Regions from separate parts of the Methylophilus flavus genome, predicted to be linked through region 1. Evidence: riboswitches for the same ligand, from Rfam matches in the RefSeq annotation. Region 1 holds a riboswitch; the other holds the start of a gene.
The links. Region 1 has a riboswitch for cobalamin ahead of nrdA (class 1a ribonucleoside-diphosphate reductase subunit alpha). Riboswitches for the same ligand answer to the same signal wherever they lie in the genome.
Positions count from the first base shown of each region.

Region 2: linked by a shared signal. The riboswitch ahead of ACFQ2T_RS07760 (TonB-dependent receptor domain-containing protein) and the one ahead of nrdA (class 1a ribonucleoside-diphosphate reductase subunit alpha) in region 1 are both predicted to bind cobalamin.

Region 1 covers NZ_JBHTLN010000007.1:191,513-199,775, reverse strand. The annotation lists gene ACFQ2T_RS14110 (hypothetical protein) at 1-37, shown strand, start outside; gene yfaE (class I ribonucleotide reductase maintenance protein YfaE) at 132-545, opposite strand; gene nrdB (class Ia ribonucleoside-diphosphate reductase subunit beta) at 638-1,771, opposite strand; gene nrdA (class 1a ribonucleoside-diphosphate reductase subunit alpha) at 2,038-4,317, opposite strand; cobalamin riboswitch at 4,443-4,667, opposite strand; gene ACFQ2T_RS14090 (TonB-dependent siderophore receptor) at 4,967-7,396, opposite strand; gene ACFQ2T_RS14085 (FecR domain-containing protein) at 7,494-8,263, opposite strand, start outside.
Region 2 covers NZ_JBHTLN010000001.1:1,562,985-1,571,247, reverse strand. The annotation lists gene ACFQ2T_RS07780 (cobyrinate a,c-diamide synthase) at 1-783, opposite strand, end outside; gene cobO (cob(I)yrinic acid a,c-diamide adenosyltransferase) at 783-1,388, opposite strand; gene ACFQ2T_RS07770 (hypothetical protein) at 1,401-1,970, opposite strand; gene ACFQ2T_RS07765 (TonB-dependent receptor domain-containing protein) at 2,061-3,953, opposite strand; gene ACFQ2T_RS07760 (TonB-dependent receptor domain-containing protein) at 4,070-5,944, opposite strand; cobalamin riboswitch at 6,082-6,294, opposite strand; gene ACFQ2T_RS07755 (hypothetical protein) at 6,420-6,620, shown strand; gene ACFQ2T_RS07750 (cell division protein ZapA) at 6,624-6,926, shown strand; gene ACFQ2T_RS07745 (DUF2237 family protein) at 7,237-7,596, opposite strand; gene ACFQ2T_RS07740 (EVE domain-containing protein) at 7,712-8,176, shown strand; gene ACFQ2T_RS07735 (GGDEF domain-containing protein) at 8,226-8,263, shown strand, end outside.

The DNA.
Region 1 (8,263 bases):
TGTGCCGAACTTGAAAATGAATTGGGTACGACCATAACGGTTAGATAAGACTGGCCTTAAGAACCAGGCATGTTTTAAAACTCAAAAGGCGCTTTTATAAGCGCCTTTTTTATTTGTGTTTAGCCCTAATTCTAGAACAGGCTCAGATTACGCGCCCGGACATTGCTTTTAGGCGCCCTTTTTCTGGCTGTTTTTTTCACTGGCGCGTGCTTGGGTGTAAGCGAAGGTTCGTCAAACAGGGATTGCTGTGCAGGGAACATATCGTTCTGCATCTGCGCATTTTGCACATCGAGCCTGAGCTCGCAATCGATGCGGATATCCGATTTGGGTATGCAACAACAAGGCAGGATTTCGTCGGCACCGATAAATGCCAAAGGTTGTTCAAGGTATTCCACTTCACCCGCCAGCAGGCGCACGCGGCACCCGCCGCAATAACCGCTCCGGCACTGGTACTCTACTTCGTGTCCGGTACGTTCAAGGCCTTCGAGCAGGGTTTCCTGCGGGATAAGGTTAAAGCGGATGTGCTGGCTTTGTACGACGCTCACTTTATGAATTGTGATTCAATAATTAGAGAACGATAATTAAGTGTGCGAGCGGGATAAAGTGCAAGGCCGCAATTTGCCCGCGTAGCCACTTATTAGAGTTCGAAGTCATTAAGGTCGTCTGCAGACATTTCAGAATCAATCTGACCGATCAGATAGGAACTGAGTTCTACTTCTTGCGGCGCGACTTGCACGGTGTCTGACGACAGCCAGGTGTTGATCCATGGAATAGGGTTGCTTTTCGCCAGGGGGAAAGCAGGTGCCAGCCCGACCGAGGCCATGCGGCTGTTGGTGATGTATTCCACATACTGGCAGAGGATGTCTTTGTTCAGGCCTATCATGGAGCCATCTTTGAACAGGTATTCTGCCCATTGTTTTTCCTGCTCGGCAGCAGTTTTGAACATCTCGAAGCATTCTTGCTGTAACTCGGCGGCGATCTCGGCAAACTCTGGATCATCTTGCCCTGAGCGCATGATATTGAGCATGTGCTGGGTGCCGGTGAGGTGCAGGGCTTCATCACGCGCGATCAGGCGGATGATCTTGGCGTTGCCTTCCATCACTTTGCGTTCGGCAAAGGCGAATGAGCAGGCGAAGCTGACATAGAAGCGGATCGCTTCCAGGATATTCACGTTCATCAGGCAGCGGTACAGGAGCTTTTTCAGCTCGCGCCGGTTCACGACTTTTTTCTCGCCATTGATGATGTGGTCGCCCTCGCCCAGTTGCGAATACAGCATGGTCTGGTGGATCAGCTCATCGTAATAATGCGCGATATCCGATGCGCGGGCAGTGATGTTGTCGTTACGCACGATGTCATCAAAAATGATGGACGGATCATTGACGATGTTGCGGATAATATGGGTGTATGAGCGTGAGTGAATAGTCTCGGAAAACGCCCAGGTCTCGATCCATGTTTCAATTTCAGGCAACGACACTAGCGGCAATAATGCCACGTTAGGACTACGGCCCTGGATAGAATCGAGCAACGTCTGGTACTTCAAGTTGCTGATGAAAATATGCTTTTCGTGCTCCGGCAGGTTCTGGTAATCAGAACGGTCCTGCGACACATCCACCTCTTCCGGACGCCAGAAGAATGACAGCTGTTTCTCGATCAGCTTCTCGAACACCGGGTATTTCTGCTGGTCATACCGCGCCACATTGACGGGCTGACCGAAGAACATCGGTTCTTTAAGTTGTTCGTTGTCGATTTTGGTGAAGATGCTGTAGGCCATGGCCGTGTTCCTAATGTTTAAGTTTCAAGACTCAAACTGCTTTTTAAAATATATTCACTACTTCACTGCAAGACATACCAAATAAGTGAGCGAGCCGGATGAAGTGCAAGGCGCCCGGAACGCAACAACCGAGACAGTACAAATAGTACGGCGAGGTTGTGAAAACGGAGTTTCAGTGTAGGCTAACCTTTAGGTTATGCCGTAACTAAAAAACGCACTCTTAAACTCCTATTTATTAGCAATTCGCCGGCGCAGCCACTTATTATTTAGATTTTGCAGGCTCCGCTGGCGCAACCGTCATCCTCTGCCTCCGTCCCACCCTCAGTCGCACCGTCACGGGTGTTGTGGTAATACAGCGTTTTGATGCCCAGCTTGTACACCTGCAGCAAGTCTTTCAACAGTTGCTTCATCGGCACACGGCCACCTTCAAAACGGGTCGGGTCGTAGTTGGTGTTGGCAGAAATCGACTGGTCAACAAACTTCTGCATAATGCCCACCAGCTTGAGGTAACCCTCGTTGTTAGGCATTTTCCACAGCAACTGGTACTGGTCACGCAGACGGTCAATCTCTGGCACGACCTGGCGCAGGATGCCGTCTTTGGATTGCTTGACGGATACCAGGCCACGCGGTGGCTCAATACCATTGGTCGCATTGGCGATCTGGCTGGAGGTTTCTGATGGCATCAAGGCCGTCAGGGTAGAGTTGCGCAGGCCGTCTTTCTGAATCTCGGTGCGCAGGCTTTCCCAATCCAGCAGCAATGGCTCGCTGCATACCGCGTCCAGATCTTTCTTGTAGGTATCGATCGGCAGGGTACCTTTGGCATAAGTGGTTTCCTGGAAAGCGCCACATGGACCAAACTCACGTGCGAGTTGCACGGAAGCCTTGAGCAGGTAGAACTGGATCGCCTCAAAAGTACGGTGCGTCAGGCCCAGTGCTTCATCGCTGGTGTAGTTGGTGCCGTTTTTCGCCAGGTAATAAGCATAGTTGATGACACCCACGCCGAGTGAGCGACGTTTATCAGTAGCGCTCAAGGCGGCTTTTACCGGGTAATCCTGGTATTCCAGCAAGGCATCCAGTGCGCGTACCACCAGGTCAGCCAGGCCTTCAAGTTCATCTAATGACTCCAGCGCACCCAGGTTGAATGCGGACAAGGTACACAAGGCGATTTCACCTTCGGTATCGTTGATGTCATTCAGGGCATTGGTCGGCAGTGCGATCTCCATACACAGATTGGACTGGCGCACCGGTGCCACAGCCGGATCAAACGGGCTGTGCGTGTTGCAATGGTCTACGTTCTGGATGTAGATACGGCCGGTACCTGCACGCTCCTGCATCATCAGCGAGAACAGTTCAACGGCTGGCAGCGTGCGTTTGCGTATGCTTTCATCGGCTTCGTATTGGGTATATAGGCGCTCGAACTCATCCTGGTCGGCAAAGAAGGCGTCATATAAGCCAGGCACATCATGCGGCGAGAACAAGGTGATGTTCTGGCTCTTGATCAGGCGCTGGTACATCAGGCGGTTGATCTGCACGCCGTAATCAAGGTGGCGCACGCGGTTTTCTTCCACGCCACGGTTGTTTTTCAACACCAGCAGGGATTCGACTTCCAGGTGCCACAACGGGTAGAACAAGGTTGCCGCACCGCCACGCACACCACCCTGCGAGCAGGATTTCACGGCAGACTGGAACAGTTTGTAGAACGGCAGGCAACCGGTATGTTGTGCTTCGCCGCCACGGATCTCACTACCCAGCGCGCGGATACGTCCAGCGTTGACGCCTATACCTGCACGTTGTGAGACATACTTCACAATCGCACTAGTCGTCGCGTTGATGCTATCCAGGCTATCGCCACACTCGATCAGCACGCAGGAGCTGAACTGGCGCGTAGGCGTACGCACGCCGGACATGATAGGCGTAGGCAGCGAGATCTTGAAGGTAGACACGGCGTCGTAGAAACGCTTGATCAGGTCCAGACGCACCTGGCCTTTGTAGTTGGCAAACAGGCACATGGCGACCAGGATGTACAGGAACTGCGGGCTCTCGTAGATCTTCTTGGTGACGCGGTTTTGTACCAGGTATTTACCTTCCAGCTGCTTGACTGCCGCATAGGAGAAGTTCATATCGCGCCAATGGTCGATATAGCCATTCAGCACATCGAATTCTTCACGACTGTAATCACGCAGCAGGTGCTGGTCGTATTTGCCAAGCTCGGTCAGGTTGGTGACATGGTCAAACAGGTGCGGAGGCTCAAACTGGCCATAGGCGATTTTGCGCAGGTGGAAAATCGACAGGCGCGCTGACAGGTACTGGTAATCCGGCGTCTCTTCCGAGATCAGGTCAGCCGCAGATTTGATGATGGTTTCATGAATGTCGTCAGTACGAATGCCATCGTAAAACTGGATATGGGAGCGCAACTCAACCTGCGACACAGACACATTGTTCAAGCCCTGTGCTGCCCAATCAATCACACGATGAATCTTGTCGAGATTGATAGGTTCCTTGCGGCCATCACGCTTGGTGGCTTGCATGGATTCGTATTTTGACATTGATGGCTCCCAAATTCAGGAAGCGGAGGGACTGCAGCAAAGACGCAAACGCAAAACATGCCTGATCTGGAGATCCAGATGATGATGAATGCACTGCTATTGCCGAGGACACCCCGCCTCAAACGTTAACAAGTAAAAATACGGTCGGTCTCCTGGCTCTCAGGTCATGATTATTTGCTGTCGCCTTCCCGAATTGCTTCAGTGGCTTTAAGTGTTCGCAAACAACTCGCTGATCACAGTTGCGGGGGCAGCCCTGGCTTGATGAACACTGTGCAGTGTTTCACGCACCAGATTCCCTTTTAAATGCAGAAGAAGTGTTTCTCCTGCAAACCGTATGGATGCGACTATAAAACAATATCTATGGCTTTTCAATCAGTCAAAACACAAGATATAGTTGTAAAGTCTAGCTTTCATAGACAAGGTATTGTTTCTATTAAAGAATATGTTTTAAGAATTTTTTTAATAAAATTTTGAGAAAATGCATTGCATTTTTGATTGAATTGCGCATTGAATGTTACAAAGCTGAAACATATTGATTCGCGTCTTAAACGCAAAAGACCGGCCATGATGGCCGGTCTTTACACAATCAAATGCAAGTGAGTAAACCTGGTTCGGTATACGCCTGCGTTGATTAAGCACTCATACCAAATTACCAGGTATAGGTTGCAGTGGCGATGGCGGCGCGTCGTGCACCTATCCAGCAATCGCCTCGTGTCAGGCAGGTAGAGACATATTCCCTGTCAGTCAGGTTGCTGGCATTGAGTGTATAACGCCAGTTGCCGTAATCCAGGCCTAGCATCGCATCAAACAATGTGACATCAGGGGTTTTCACGATATGGGTGGAATTGAAAGATTCACCAATATAGCGAACACCCAACCCTGCCCTGAACCCGCTGATATCGCCAATCGTGAATCGGTTGGTCAACCAGCCTGAAGCCAGGTGTTTAGGAATGGCTTCTACCTGTTGACCTTTTTCCAGGGGATTGTCGGTAATACCGTATTTGGCCTGGGTGAAACTGTAAGAACCGATCACATCCCAGCGGTCACCAAAACTGGTGGCAGCCTCCATCTCGATTCCTCGCGAGGTGATTTTGCCTTTTTGCGTATAGAGGTTACTCATGACAAAAATGGCCCGGTTTTCATCTTCAAGATCGTAAGCGGCAATGGTGAAGCGTGTCGGAGAATTTGCAGGCATGTATTTCAGGCCGACCTCCCACTGCTTGCCTTCCTGCGGTTTCAGATAGCCACCACTGACCGACAGGTTATTCAGTGGCAGGAAAGACTCTGCGTAACTGACGTATGGTGCCCAGCCATTATCAAACAGGTAGTTCAGGCCGTATCGCTGTGTCGTCTTATAAGTTTCCTGCGGGATTACACCTTCGCTGTTGTTTTCTGCCTTGTCACGGCGCAAGCCAGCCGTCAGCACCCAGTGCTGATCGAATTTGATCTGGTCCTGCACATACAGGCCAGTCTGCATCATCTTGGTTTCAGGTGTTGCCGACAGTGTCGGCAAAGAATCGATGTTGCCGTAGACAGGATCATAGATATCGATCAGGTTCGCATTGCCGAGATCGAACCCAGCAACGCCGACTTTACGGAAACGGGCATAATCAAGACCGACCAGCACGGTATGGAAAGTATTTCCGATATCGAATTGCGCTTTGGCATTGGTATCTACATTGAGCGTGTAGGTCTGTGTTTTCGATACATCGTAGTAACGTGGCAATGTGCGTTGGTCTGGCGTGGGAAAAGGGTTCACATCCGGATTAAACGTAAACGAATTGACGTACAGGGAAGTGTAATTATTGCGGCTTTTGGTCCAGCGCAAATTTTGTCGCACAGACCATGTGTCATTCACCTGATGATCGAAAATATACCCCAGATGGGTCGATTCACTGACGTATTTATCAACACCCGGCTCACCTAAATAATTATCATAAGGAATACGTCCATTCGGATTGGGTCTCAGCACGCCGTAGACCGGTAGAAACTGGGGTGTTGGTAAAGCGTCGTCCAGTTGATAACGTGCAATCAAAGTAAGATTGGTTTTGTCATTCGGCTTCCAGGTCAGTGACGGCGCAAATAATGTACGTTTCTGGAAAACGTGATCAATCTGGGTATCAGTGTCTTTACCGACCATCACCAGCCGGTAAAACAAGCTATCACTATCTGCCACCGGGCCTGTGAAATCCGCCTGTATCTGCTTGAAGTCATAATTGCCGAGCGACACACCGATCTCGCGGCGTGCTTCGGTCAGTGGCCGTTTACTGACCAGGTTGATAATGCCGCCAACACCCCCCTGCCCGTACAAGGTAGCCGCTGGCCCGCGAAGCACCTCTATCCGCTCCATCATGTAAGGGTCCGGCCGGGTGGTTTCCGAATAGAATGTGTTGATCTGACGCAGGCCATCAAGATACTGCACTGCATCCATGCCACGGATGGCATAGCCATCAGACCGGGAATCCTGGCCATACTGGTCCGCAACGACACCGGCGCTGTAACGTAAGGCTTCCTGGATGGACATGGCCTTCTGGTCAGCGATCTGGTCAGCAGTAATCACGCTAACAGATTGCGGTGTTTCAATAATGGGGGTATCGGTTTTGGTCGCAGTGGCGGTGCGCTTGGCCACATAGCCAATCACCGGGCCGTAGGCATGCTCTTTTTCAACCTTGGCATTGACGCTGACTTCAGGTAACACATCGTCAGCTTTGGCTGCTGCTGGTGCTGCAATCACCGCAGTTCGCAATACATAGCCATTGCCAGATTGCACTGCTTCTAAACCACTTCCAGCCAGCAATTTCGTTAGTGCCTGATGAAGTGTTAAAGAACCCTTTAACGCACTTGCATTTTTACCGTTAGTCAGCGCTGCATCTGCTGTCAGGTTTACACCTGTGGTTAAAGCCACCTGAGTCAATGCTGTTGATAAGGGTCCGGCAGGGATGTTGAAACTATAGCTGGCTTCTGCAGCCTGCACATAAGCAGGCGTGATCAGACCAAGGCTGGTCATTGCGGCAGTTGTGATAGCGACACTCACCGCTGTTGCCAACATCCGTCGTGGTTTTAAAGAAGGTTTTTGCATAAAAATCAGGCTCCAGATTTAAACTTTTCAGATACTTTCATCTGCTATGCCGGATGAGTTGCAAAAAAGGGAACTGTATTGCGAAAAAAATTAATGTTTACCTGGGGATGATAGTTAAATTTGCAGGGGAAGTTTTCTGAACATGTATCGGTAATGCATGTTCAAGTGCTGCCAGAATCACAGGGATATCACTGGCTGGATTCGCAATAGAATACACACCTACCAACCGTAATTTCGCCGTGTCAGGACTGACATGGATGGTAAGCGGTGTGTAACGCGACAACTCGTCGATGAAATCACGTAATGCAATGTTATCGGCTACCAGCTTACCTGCTGACCAGGCCTCACGCGCCAGCTCGGCAAATCCGTCAGGTGTGATTTGCGCTATATTAAATCGTACCTGCCGGCCCGCCTCTACACGCAATGGTGCAGTTTTTTCAGGAGCTACCTGCACAGCGCCGTCAAATACGGCAACATGGCCTGAGTGCAGGTCACTACGCACAGTAAACCGCGTACCCAGTGCAGTAATACGTGCCGTGGACGTATCCACTACCAGAGGCCGGGCTTTTACCATTGTGTCATGTGCTGATTCCACATGTATCTCGCCTTGATGCAATATGATACGTCGCAAATGTTCATCGTATTCAACATCAACCATACTGGCAGTGTTCAGTGTCAGCTGTGTGCCATCCGCCAACTTGAACCGCAAGCGTTCACCCAGGCGGGTACGGTAGGCGGCGTGGGCCAAGGCATATTCATGCCGCCATCCCTGCCAGGGCAGGCTATAACGCAGTAACAAGCCAGTGGCGACGACGGTACTGCCCAGCCCGAGTAAGCGCAAGGCCTGACGACGGCCAGAGTGTTTGA
Region 2 (8,263 bases), on a different contig from region 1:
CGCTTGCAGCAGATCCAGGTTAGCTTTGTAGATAAAACAGAAGGCTGCATCTTTAGCGACGGCAACTGTTTTGCCTTGCAGGAGTAGCTCGGAAGAATCGTTTTCTGGTGTATCAAAACTCACCGTTGGCGGCAGCGGAATTTCTTGCCCCAATAATTGCGCGGCGGCTTCTATGCGCTGATCAATATCGTTGATTTCCTGTGCCAGATGCAAACCCAAATGGCGTTCGGGCAGGCTTAGTTGATCGTTATATGGCATGGCACCTAGCCACGGAATATCAGCAGGCAATGCTTCTTTGATCATGCGTGCATGGCCTTCACTGCCTACCTGGTTCGCAATGACGCCTGCGCGTTGCAGGCTTGGGCGGAATGCATATAAGCCATACGCGACCGCCGCAAAGGTTTGCGCCATGGCCTTGGCGTTGACTACCAGCCCGACCGGGATACCAAAACGCTCGGCGATATCGGCGCAGGATGGGTTGCCGTCGTACAGCCCCATCACGCCTTCCAGCAGAAGCACATCGTTTTCCTGCGCAGCTTTGTAGAGTAAGCGACGTGCATCTGCTTCGCCACACATCCCTAAATCAAGGTTGTAAACCGGTTTTCCCGTGGCAACTTCGAGGATCATGCTGTCAATAAAGTCAGGCCCGCATTTGAATGCCTGCACACGCAGGCCGCGATTGCGGTAAGCGCGCGCTAATGCCGCGGTGGTCATGGTTTTGCCCTGGCCGGAAGCAGGCGCAGCCATCAGCATGGCATGGCAGGTTGCAGCGTGGGATTGCATTACAAATCTATTCCAGCTTGGGCCTTGATGCCTGCGCGCCAGGCATGCTTGACGTCCATCAGTTCGCTCACCGTATCGGCAGCGTTTCGTAATGCTTCTGAGGCGCCACGGCCGGTGATGACCACGTGCTGCATAGGCGGGCGGTTGGCAATGGCATCCAGTACCATCTGTTCATCCAGGTAGCCATATTTGAAGGTGTAGGTCAGTTCGTCGAGTACTACTAAGTGGATTGCGGGGTCTTGCAGCATGCCTGCGACAATTTCCCAGCCGCGCATAGCGGTGTCGGTATCGCGCTGGCGGTCTTGCGTGTTCCAGGTAAAGCCTTCGCCCAGTACATGCCAGCTCACTAATGGATGTTCGCGGAAAAAGGCTTCTTCGCCGGTATCAGACCTGCCTTTGATGAATTGGGCGACACCGACACGCATGCCGTGGCCGAGTGAACGGGCAACCATGCCAAAGGCGGAAGAGCTTTTGCCTTTGCCGTTGCCGGTGAGGATGAGCAGCACGCCTTTCTCAACCTTGGCCTGCTCGATCTTTTCATCAATGACCGCCTTTTTTCTTATCATGCGCGCCTTGTGGCGGCTGTCGCGGTCATTGGTTTCCATCATATTTAAGACTTAAGCTTTTTCGTGAACTGAACGTTTGGCCAGGCCAAATACTACGTGCGCAATCAAGGCAACTACTATCCATAACGCAATCGCTTCCAGTTGTTTAGGATAGTATTTCACCAGTCGCGCGCCGAATTCCACCAGGGTAGGGTTGGCGTAACGGCCACCGAAAAAGTAGAAACCGCCGCTGGAGAACAATTCTGCAATGGCAGAAGCCACTACGACCACTCCCGCCAGTTTGAACAGGCTGCTGAATTCCCAGCTGGTATTGTCCTCCGTCCAGCGACCTGCCAGCCACATGGTGCCGTACGCTGGCAGCAAGAAACCGTAAGCAGGTGTCACGCAGAAGTTGCTGACGCCACCCCAGGTCACTGCCGCCAGGTCCAGCCCTGCACATAGCGCCAGCAAGGCAACGAACATAATGGTAGAGCGCAGGTAGTAGCCGGCAATAAAGAAAGCTGCATATGAAGCGCTAGGCAGAAAATCGATTGAAGCGAAATGATGGCCGCGCGTGACGATGACCATCAGTGCAATGACCAATGCGATTGCCAGAGATTGAGTTGAAATTTTACGTGGCATGCCAACGACTCCCAAATTTTATTAAATTAGCTAGGGGTGGATTTTAGCCCAATTCCATCTGGCTTGGTCAAAATCCACCCGTGGCAAACATTACTTCATGTCATAACTCAGACTGACGAATACGTTGGTGCCCATGGTGTTGTAGTCCGGATTATTAGGCGATACCAGGCTTCTCGTAGTTGCGAGAACATAATTCTTATCCAGGATGTTGTTAGCGCGTGCCTGCAAGCGCCAGTTGTGATTCACTTGATAAGCCAGCGTCGTATTCAATAAAGCATATCCGCCCAATGAAATCTGGTTAGAAGTGTCATTGTAGCGTTGCGAAGCGGCAGTCAATTCTGTTGACCAGTCCCAGGCGCCATTTCTGTATTGCAATACCAAATTGCCAAAACGCTGGGCACGCCTGATCAGCAGGTTGTCGGTTGCATCCACACGAGGAGACTGCACGGTCAGGTTACCGGACAGAAACCAGTTTTCAGCCAATGCCAGGCTACTCTCTAAGGTCATGCCCTGAATTTCTATCTTGCCGGCATTCACGGCACAGCCGTTAGTAAAGCCAGGTGGGCAATCCGCACGAGGTGCATTCTGGATAAAGTTGCGGATATGGTTATCGAATACAGTGATTTTGGTCTGTAATTGTTGACCCTGGTAGCGCAGGCTGGCCTCGATATTATCGGCCTTTTCCGAAAGCAGATCAGGGTTGCCGAAGGCAACAGCGTATAGCTGGTTAAATGTTGGTGCCCTGAAAGAAGAACCATATTGCGTAGTAAATAGCCACGCCGGAGAAAATGCATAACCATAGCCAACACCGCCAGTGGTGTAGTTGCCGAACTGGCTGTTATGGTCTTCACGCAATGACAGCTGGGTGCTATGCGCGTCAAACTTGCCAACATAACCGATAACAAAAGCATCGTTACTGCGACTTCTGTCCAGTGTAAGTCTGCCGGTGGACTGTGTTAACACTTCCTGCTCCAGCCTGTCATAGGCAAAGGTCAGTGTGCCATTGGAGAGCTTGTAATCATGTTGCCATGACAGCTGATGTTGTTCTGTCTCAATATTGCTATTGGTGCGCGCAGTGCCAACGCTATATGACTGGTCGCGGCCTATGCTGTATTGTACTTTGCTGTTCCAGTTGTCAGTCAGTGCATTTCTAAGTGTCAGGCCATAGCCTTGCTGGTAACGCTCTAGATAATTGCCGATAAAGTTACTGTCGTATTGGTTCCTGCCTTTGCTTTCCAGATAGTTCAAGCCCAATGAATGGCCTGGCGCAAATTCAAGGTCAGCATATGCGGTACCACTAAAGTTGTTGTATCCGTCGCGGTCTTGCTCGGCTACAGCAGGCGGCCGTTTTTTTGCGCTGATACCACGGGTATCATAACTGCTGACTTGCGCACCGAATTTCAACGCCTGAAAAGCCGTGTCAAAACCTGCGTTGCCACTGTAAGAGTCGTAACTGCCTGCACCTGCACTGGCATATAAATGGGTGTTATTACTTTTGCCTCGTTTGGTAAAAATCTGGATCACACCGCCAATCGCATCCGAGCCATAAAGGCTGGAAGCCGGTCCGCGCAAAATTTCGATACGGTCTATTAATGCCAGCGGGATATTCTCAAATGCGGTAGTGCCGGTGGTACCCGAGTTGATGCGTACGCCATCGACCAGCACAATCAACTGGTTATCGTTAGTGCCGCGTAACCCGATATTACTGCTGGTTCCCATGCCGCCATTGGTATAGGTTTCTACGCCAGGTTGTAGTCTTAACAGGTCCGCAATTGAACCGCCGCGCAAGCGGTTGATTTCTTCGCTATCTATCACCGTGATATCTCCGGTGACGGTTTTGGTGGATTGAGATGTCCTGCTGGCAGTGACCACGACTTCGTCCAGATCAGGGGTTGCCAGCGTTTCTGCTGCAAAGGTACTGCTTGTAAAAAGACCAAATATAAAACCAGCCAGATTGAGCAGTTTCCCGATAATTTCTTTCATCTATCTTTCCTAAGTACGTTCGATTCCAAACACTGATTCCAGTAGATGGAAGGGTAAGGCGATGTGATCGCCTGTACTCCGATTTATTATTAATTTAACGCTGTTTTATTAGCAAACTATTGGGGTTCGTATCGGATATTGACGAACACGTTTGCGCCAGGGGTGTTATACGCAAAACCTGTTGTGGCCGGGTTGCCATCAAGCGCCAAGCGGTAATCTTTATCAAAGATATTGTTGGCGCGCGCCTGCAATGTCCAGTCACGCTGAAGTTTGTACTGCGCAGTTAAGTTGAAAATAGTATAGCCACCCATACGCAGCGTATTGGCTGCATCGTTGTAGCGCTCGGATGACGTCACCATCTCGGCACCAAAGCGCCAGTCTTGCAAGGTATAACCAAGGTTGAGCTGACCATGCCTATTAGCACGGCGTACCAGCAAATTGTCAGAAGCATCATCCCGTGGAGATTGAATGTCGGCGCTACCACTTAAGTCTAAGTTATCCCAGCGATGACTTGCCGCTAGCGTTAATCCGCGGATGGTTGCCTTATTCAAGTTAACAGGAATGAAGGCACTGTCCAGAATAATAAGGTCACGGATTTTGTTTTCATAGGCTGTGATTGAGGCGCTTGTCGCGTCTTCGCGGTAACGTAAGCTGGCCTCCAGGTTATCCGACTTCTCAGGCCTAAGGTTTGGATTGCTGGTGACAAAGCCAAACGAATCGGGGAAAAACAGATCATTAAAAGACGGTGCCTTAAACGCTGATCCGTAGCTGCCGCTGATCCGCCAAGCGTCATTGATTTGATAGCCATAGCCCAAGCCGCCGGTGACATTGTTGCCAAAGCTGGAATTATGGTCTTCACGGACGCTCGCCTGGAAAGTATGTGCTTGAATGTTAGCAACATAACTGGCTACATAGCCTTCATTAGTGCGCTTGGTATTTTTAAATTCGGTGGTTGAGTCTACTTTATCTTCCAGCCTGTCATACATCAATGTCAGTACACCCACAGGTAAGGAGATATCATTTTGCCAGTTCAATTGGTCTTGTTTTGTTCTGAATAAGCTTCGAGTCGGGGCTGCAAAATCTGCCGAGTATGTGACTGATTCATCAACTCCCTGACCAATACGCACTGTCGAATGCCAGTTATCTAAAATCTGATTTTTGCTAAATAGAGACCAGGCATTGTTTTCAATATCTGCGTGATCAGAATAGGCTGGGTTAAACGCCGATGTTAAGTTGAACCTGTTGTCGAAACGCGTGCGGCCTTTGCTGTGAATGAAAGTCAAACCCAATTCATGACCTTCCGCAATGAGCTGAGACAGACTTCCGCTTACTGCAAAGTTACGATAGCCATCTTTATCATTCAAGTTTGAGTTCGCTGTATCGTAGGCTGAAAAGCCATTTGTCTTATTGGCGGAAACATTGATGGCATAGGTAGTGTCAGCTTGTTTGCCGCGTAACCCTGCTTCTACCAAGGTCGTGTCATAAGTGCCAAAGCCTAAATTTGCATAAGGTTTAAAACCAGCTACGCCTTTTTTAGTGAAGATCTGGATTACGCCGCCAATCGCATCCTGACCATATAAACTTGAAGCAGGTCCCCTGACGATTTCAATGCGGTCGATATGTTGCACCGGGATATTTTCCAGCGTGGTCGTACCAGCAGTGGCTGACTGCATGCGGACACCGTCAATCAATACTACAACATGGCCAGTATTGGTGCCTCGCATGAATATGCCTGAGGTTTTGCCTGCACCGCCAGTATTGGATATTTCGATTCCCGCTTGTCGTTGCAGTACTTCAATTAGCGTATTTTGACCTGCGCGTTTGATTTCTTCGCTACCGATGACGGTAGTATCAGCAATCACGGTTTCCTGAAGTTGGGGTGTGCGGGTTGCTGTAACAACGACTTCATCTAGTGTGGTGTTATCGTTTGCATGAGCGAACTCGCTTAAAGTAGTCAGGCCGATCAGGCCTTTAAGAATGGCTTTTTTCATTATCTTGTCCCTGGTTCATATGCGACCCCGCATATGGGTTATTGGGCGATACCAGGGGGTAGAGACAATGAATTTAGAGTTGCTATGAGAAGCAAGAATAGAAATACACTATCAGACACCGTCACCCCGCGGTATTGCAAATGGTTGGTTGTGAGGCCGGTCTCCGGGCTTGCAAGTTTTGATCTATCGCCTTCCCGAGTGTGTACTCAGTGGCATGTTGATAGACCCGCACTTGCTTACCGTTGCGGGGGCAGCACAGGCATTGCGAATGTGAATTCACGCACCTGTTTCCCAGTTTCACTCTTGGCTGTAAGAACACAGCTTTGAGCACCTGACAACTGGCGTCATTTTAGTTGAAAGCGCCTGCTTTTGCGAGTAAACATTCACTGGGCTAGCAAGCTGAGATTGTTAATTTACTTTGAAAAACTACGCTTAGCTATTGACCACAATCATTTTTTTCATTGATAATGGTTCGATGGATGCTGATCTGAAAAGTTTGGAAGAGCGTGTGGCGAAGTTAATTGCGCTGTGTCATCACTTGCGTGAAGACAATGGCCAGTTACGTCAGGAAGTGGCGAAACTGCACCAGGAGTCGCAATCGCTCAAGCTGAATATGACGCAAGCCAGCGTACAGTTGGAAAAATTATTGTCTGCACTGCCACAGGAAGGTCAATAAGCGATGGCTAAACAACCAATCGATATTGAGATCATGGGTCGCGCGTTTAGTGTGACCTGTACCGATGAAGAGCGCGATGTGATTGTGCAGGCGGTCGGCTACCTTGATGGTAAAATGCGTGAAATCCGCGATGCGGGCAAAATGGTCAGTGTAGAGCGCATTGCCATCATGGCGGCACTGAATATCACACATGAATTATTGAATACCCGCAGTGATGGCGTGGATGTGGGCGATGTTAAAAAGCGCATCACGACCATGCAACAGCAAATGGATGAAGTGTTATCCAGTCAACATAAATTGTTGTAATCCGCTTAACTTCATAAAATATTCACCGTCAATATAAGTAATTGGCGTATCATTTTTTATACGGTGTGCTTTTAAGAAGGTGTATTAAGGCGTTGCCTGAGTCTAAATTCCTTGAACTAGTCTTTGTTATAGGTTTCGGCTCATCAGGTGCTGTGCGATCGCACTAAGTTGGGATATCTTTTAAGACTCCCTTGGCGTGTGAACCTAATGTACCTTAGGCTGTTACCACCTGAACTTTTTGGTTCAGGATTATGGCTCAGGTAACCCCTTAATATACCTTCTTAAAAGCACATTTTTTTGTCTCTGCAGCCTATCTCAAGGCGTGGTACATCAAGTCAGCCAGGCTGACCACTTCCAGGCAACTTTCATCGCACGATTCCAGCACCACCGGTGGCGCATAGCCAGCTTCACTGGCTTCCAGCCAGCGGCGTGCACACACGCACCACCGGTCACCTGCATGCAGTCCGGGAAAGCCGTAATCAGGCATAGGGGTGGATAAGTCGTTACCCTGTGCAGTGGAAAATGCCAGAAACTCATCCGTCATTTCTGCACATATGGTGTGCCTGCCTCTATCTTCCGGATGAAAACCGCAACAGCCATCGCGCATGAAGCCGGTGACGGGATGTGTGCTACAAGGGATAAGCAGGGTGCCGAGGACGTTTTTAGCCATGATGTAATGTGGGGTGACTTTGGTTTATGATACTGGGGTTTATAAGATGTCGGGTGTTTGTGGCACTGGCATTTATGATACTGGACATTTGCATGAGGGAAGAAGGTTTTAACAGATGGCACGTTATTGGCTGATGAAGTCCGAACCATCGGATGTTTCGATTGATGATCTGGCGGGCCTGCCTAATCAAAGCATAGACTGGTATGGCGTACGCAATTACCAGGCGCGTAATTTCATGCGCGACCAGATGAAAGTGGGTGATGGGGTGCTGTTCTACCATTCCAACTGCGAGGTGCCGGGCATTGTGGGTATTTGTGAGGTGAGCACACTGGCTTACCCGGACAAGTTTCAGTTTGTGCCTGGGCACAAGTATTTTGATCCAAAATCCACCTCGGAGAATCCTCGCTGGGTGAATGTGGATGTCAGGCTGGTGCGTAAAACACGGATGCTGAGCCTGAAAGAATTACGCGAAATACCCGAGCTTGCCAATATGCGCACCTTGCAAAAAGGGAACCGATTGTCGATTACACCAGTCGATCCCAAAGAGTGGGCGTTTATCACCAAGTTGCTAGATGCATAAAGCCTTGCCTGGAGGCATGCTACATGTTGTTAGGTCTATGGAATAAAGCATGAAAAGACAGCGCAAAAAGGCGGTGTTATATATCCT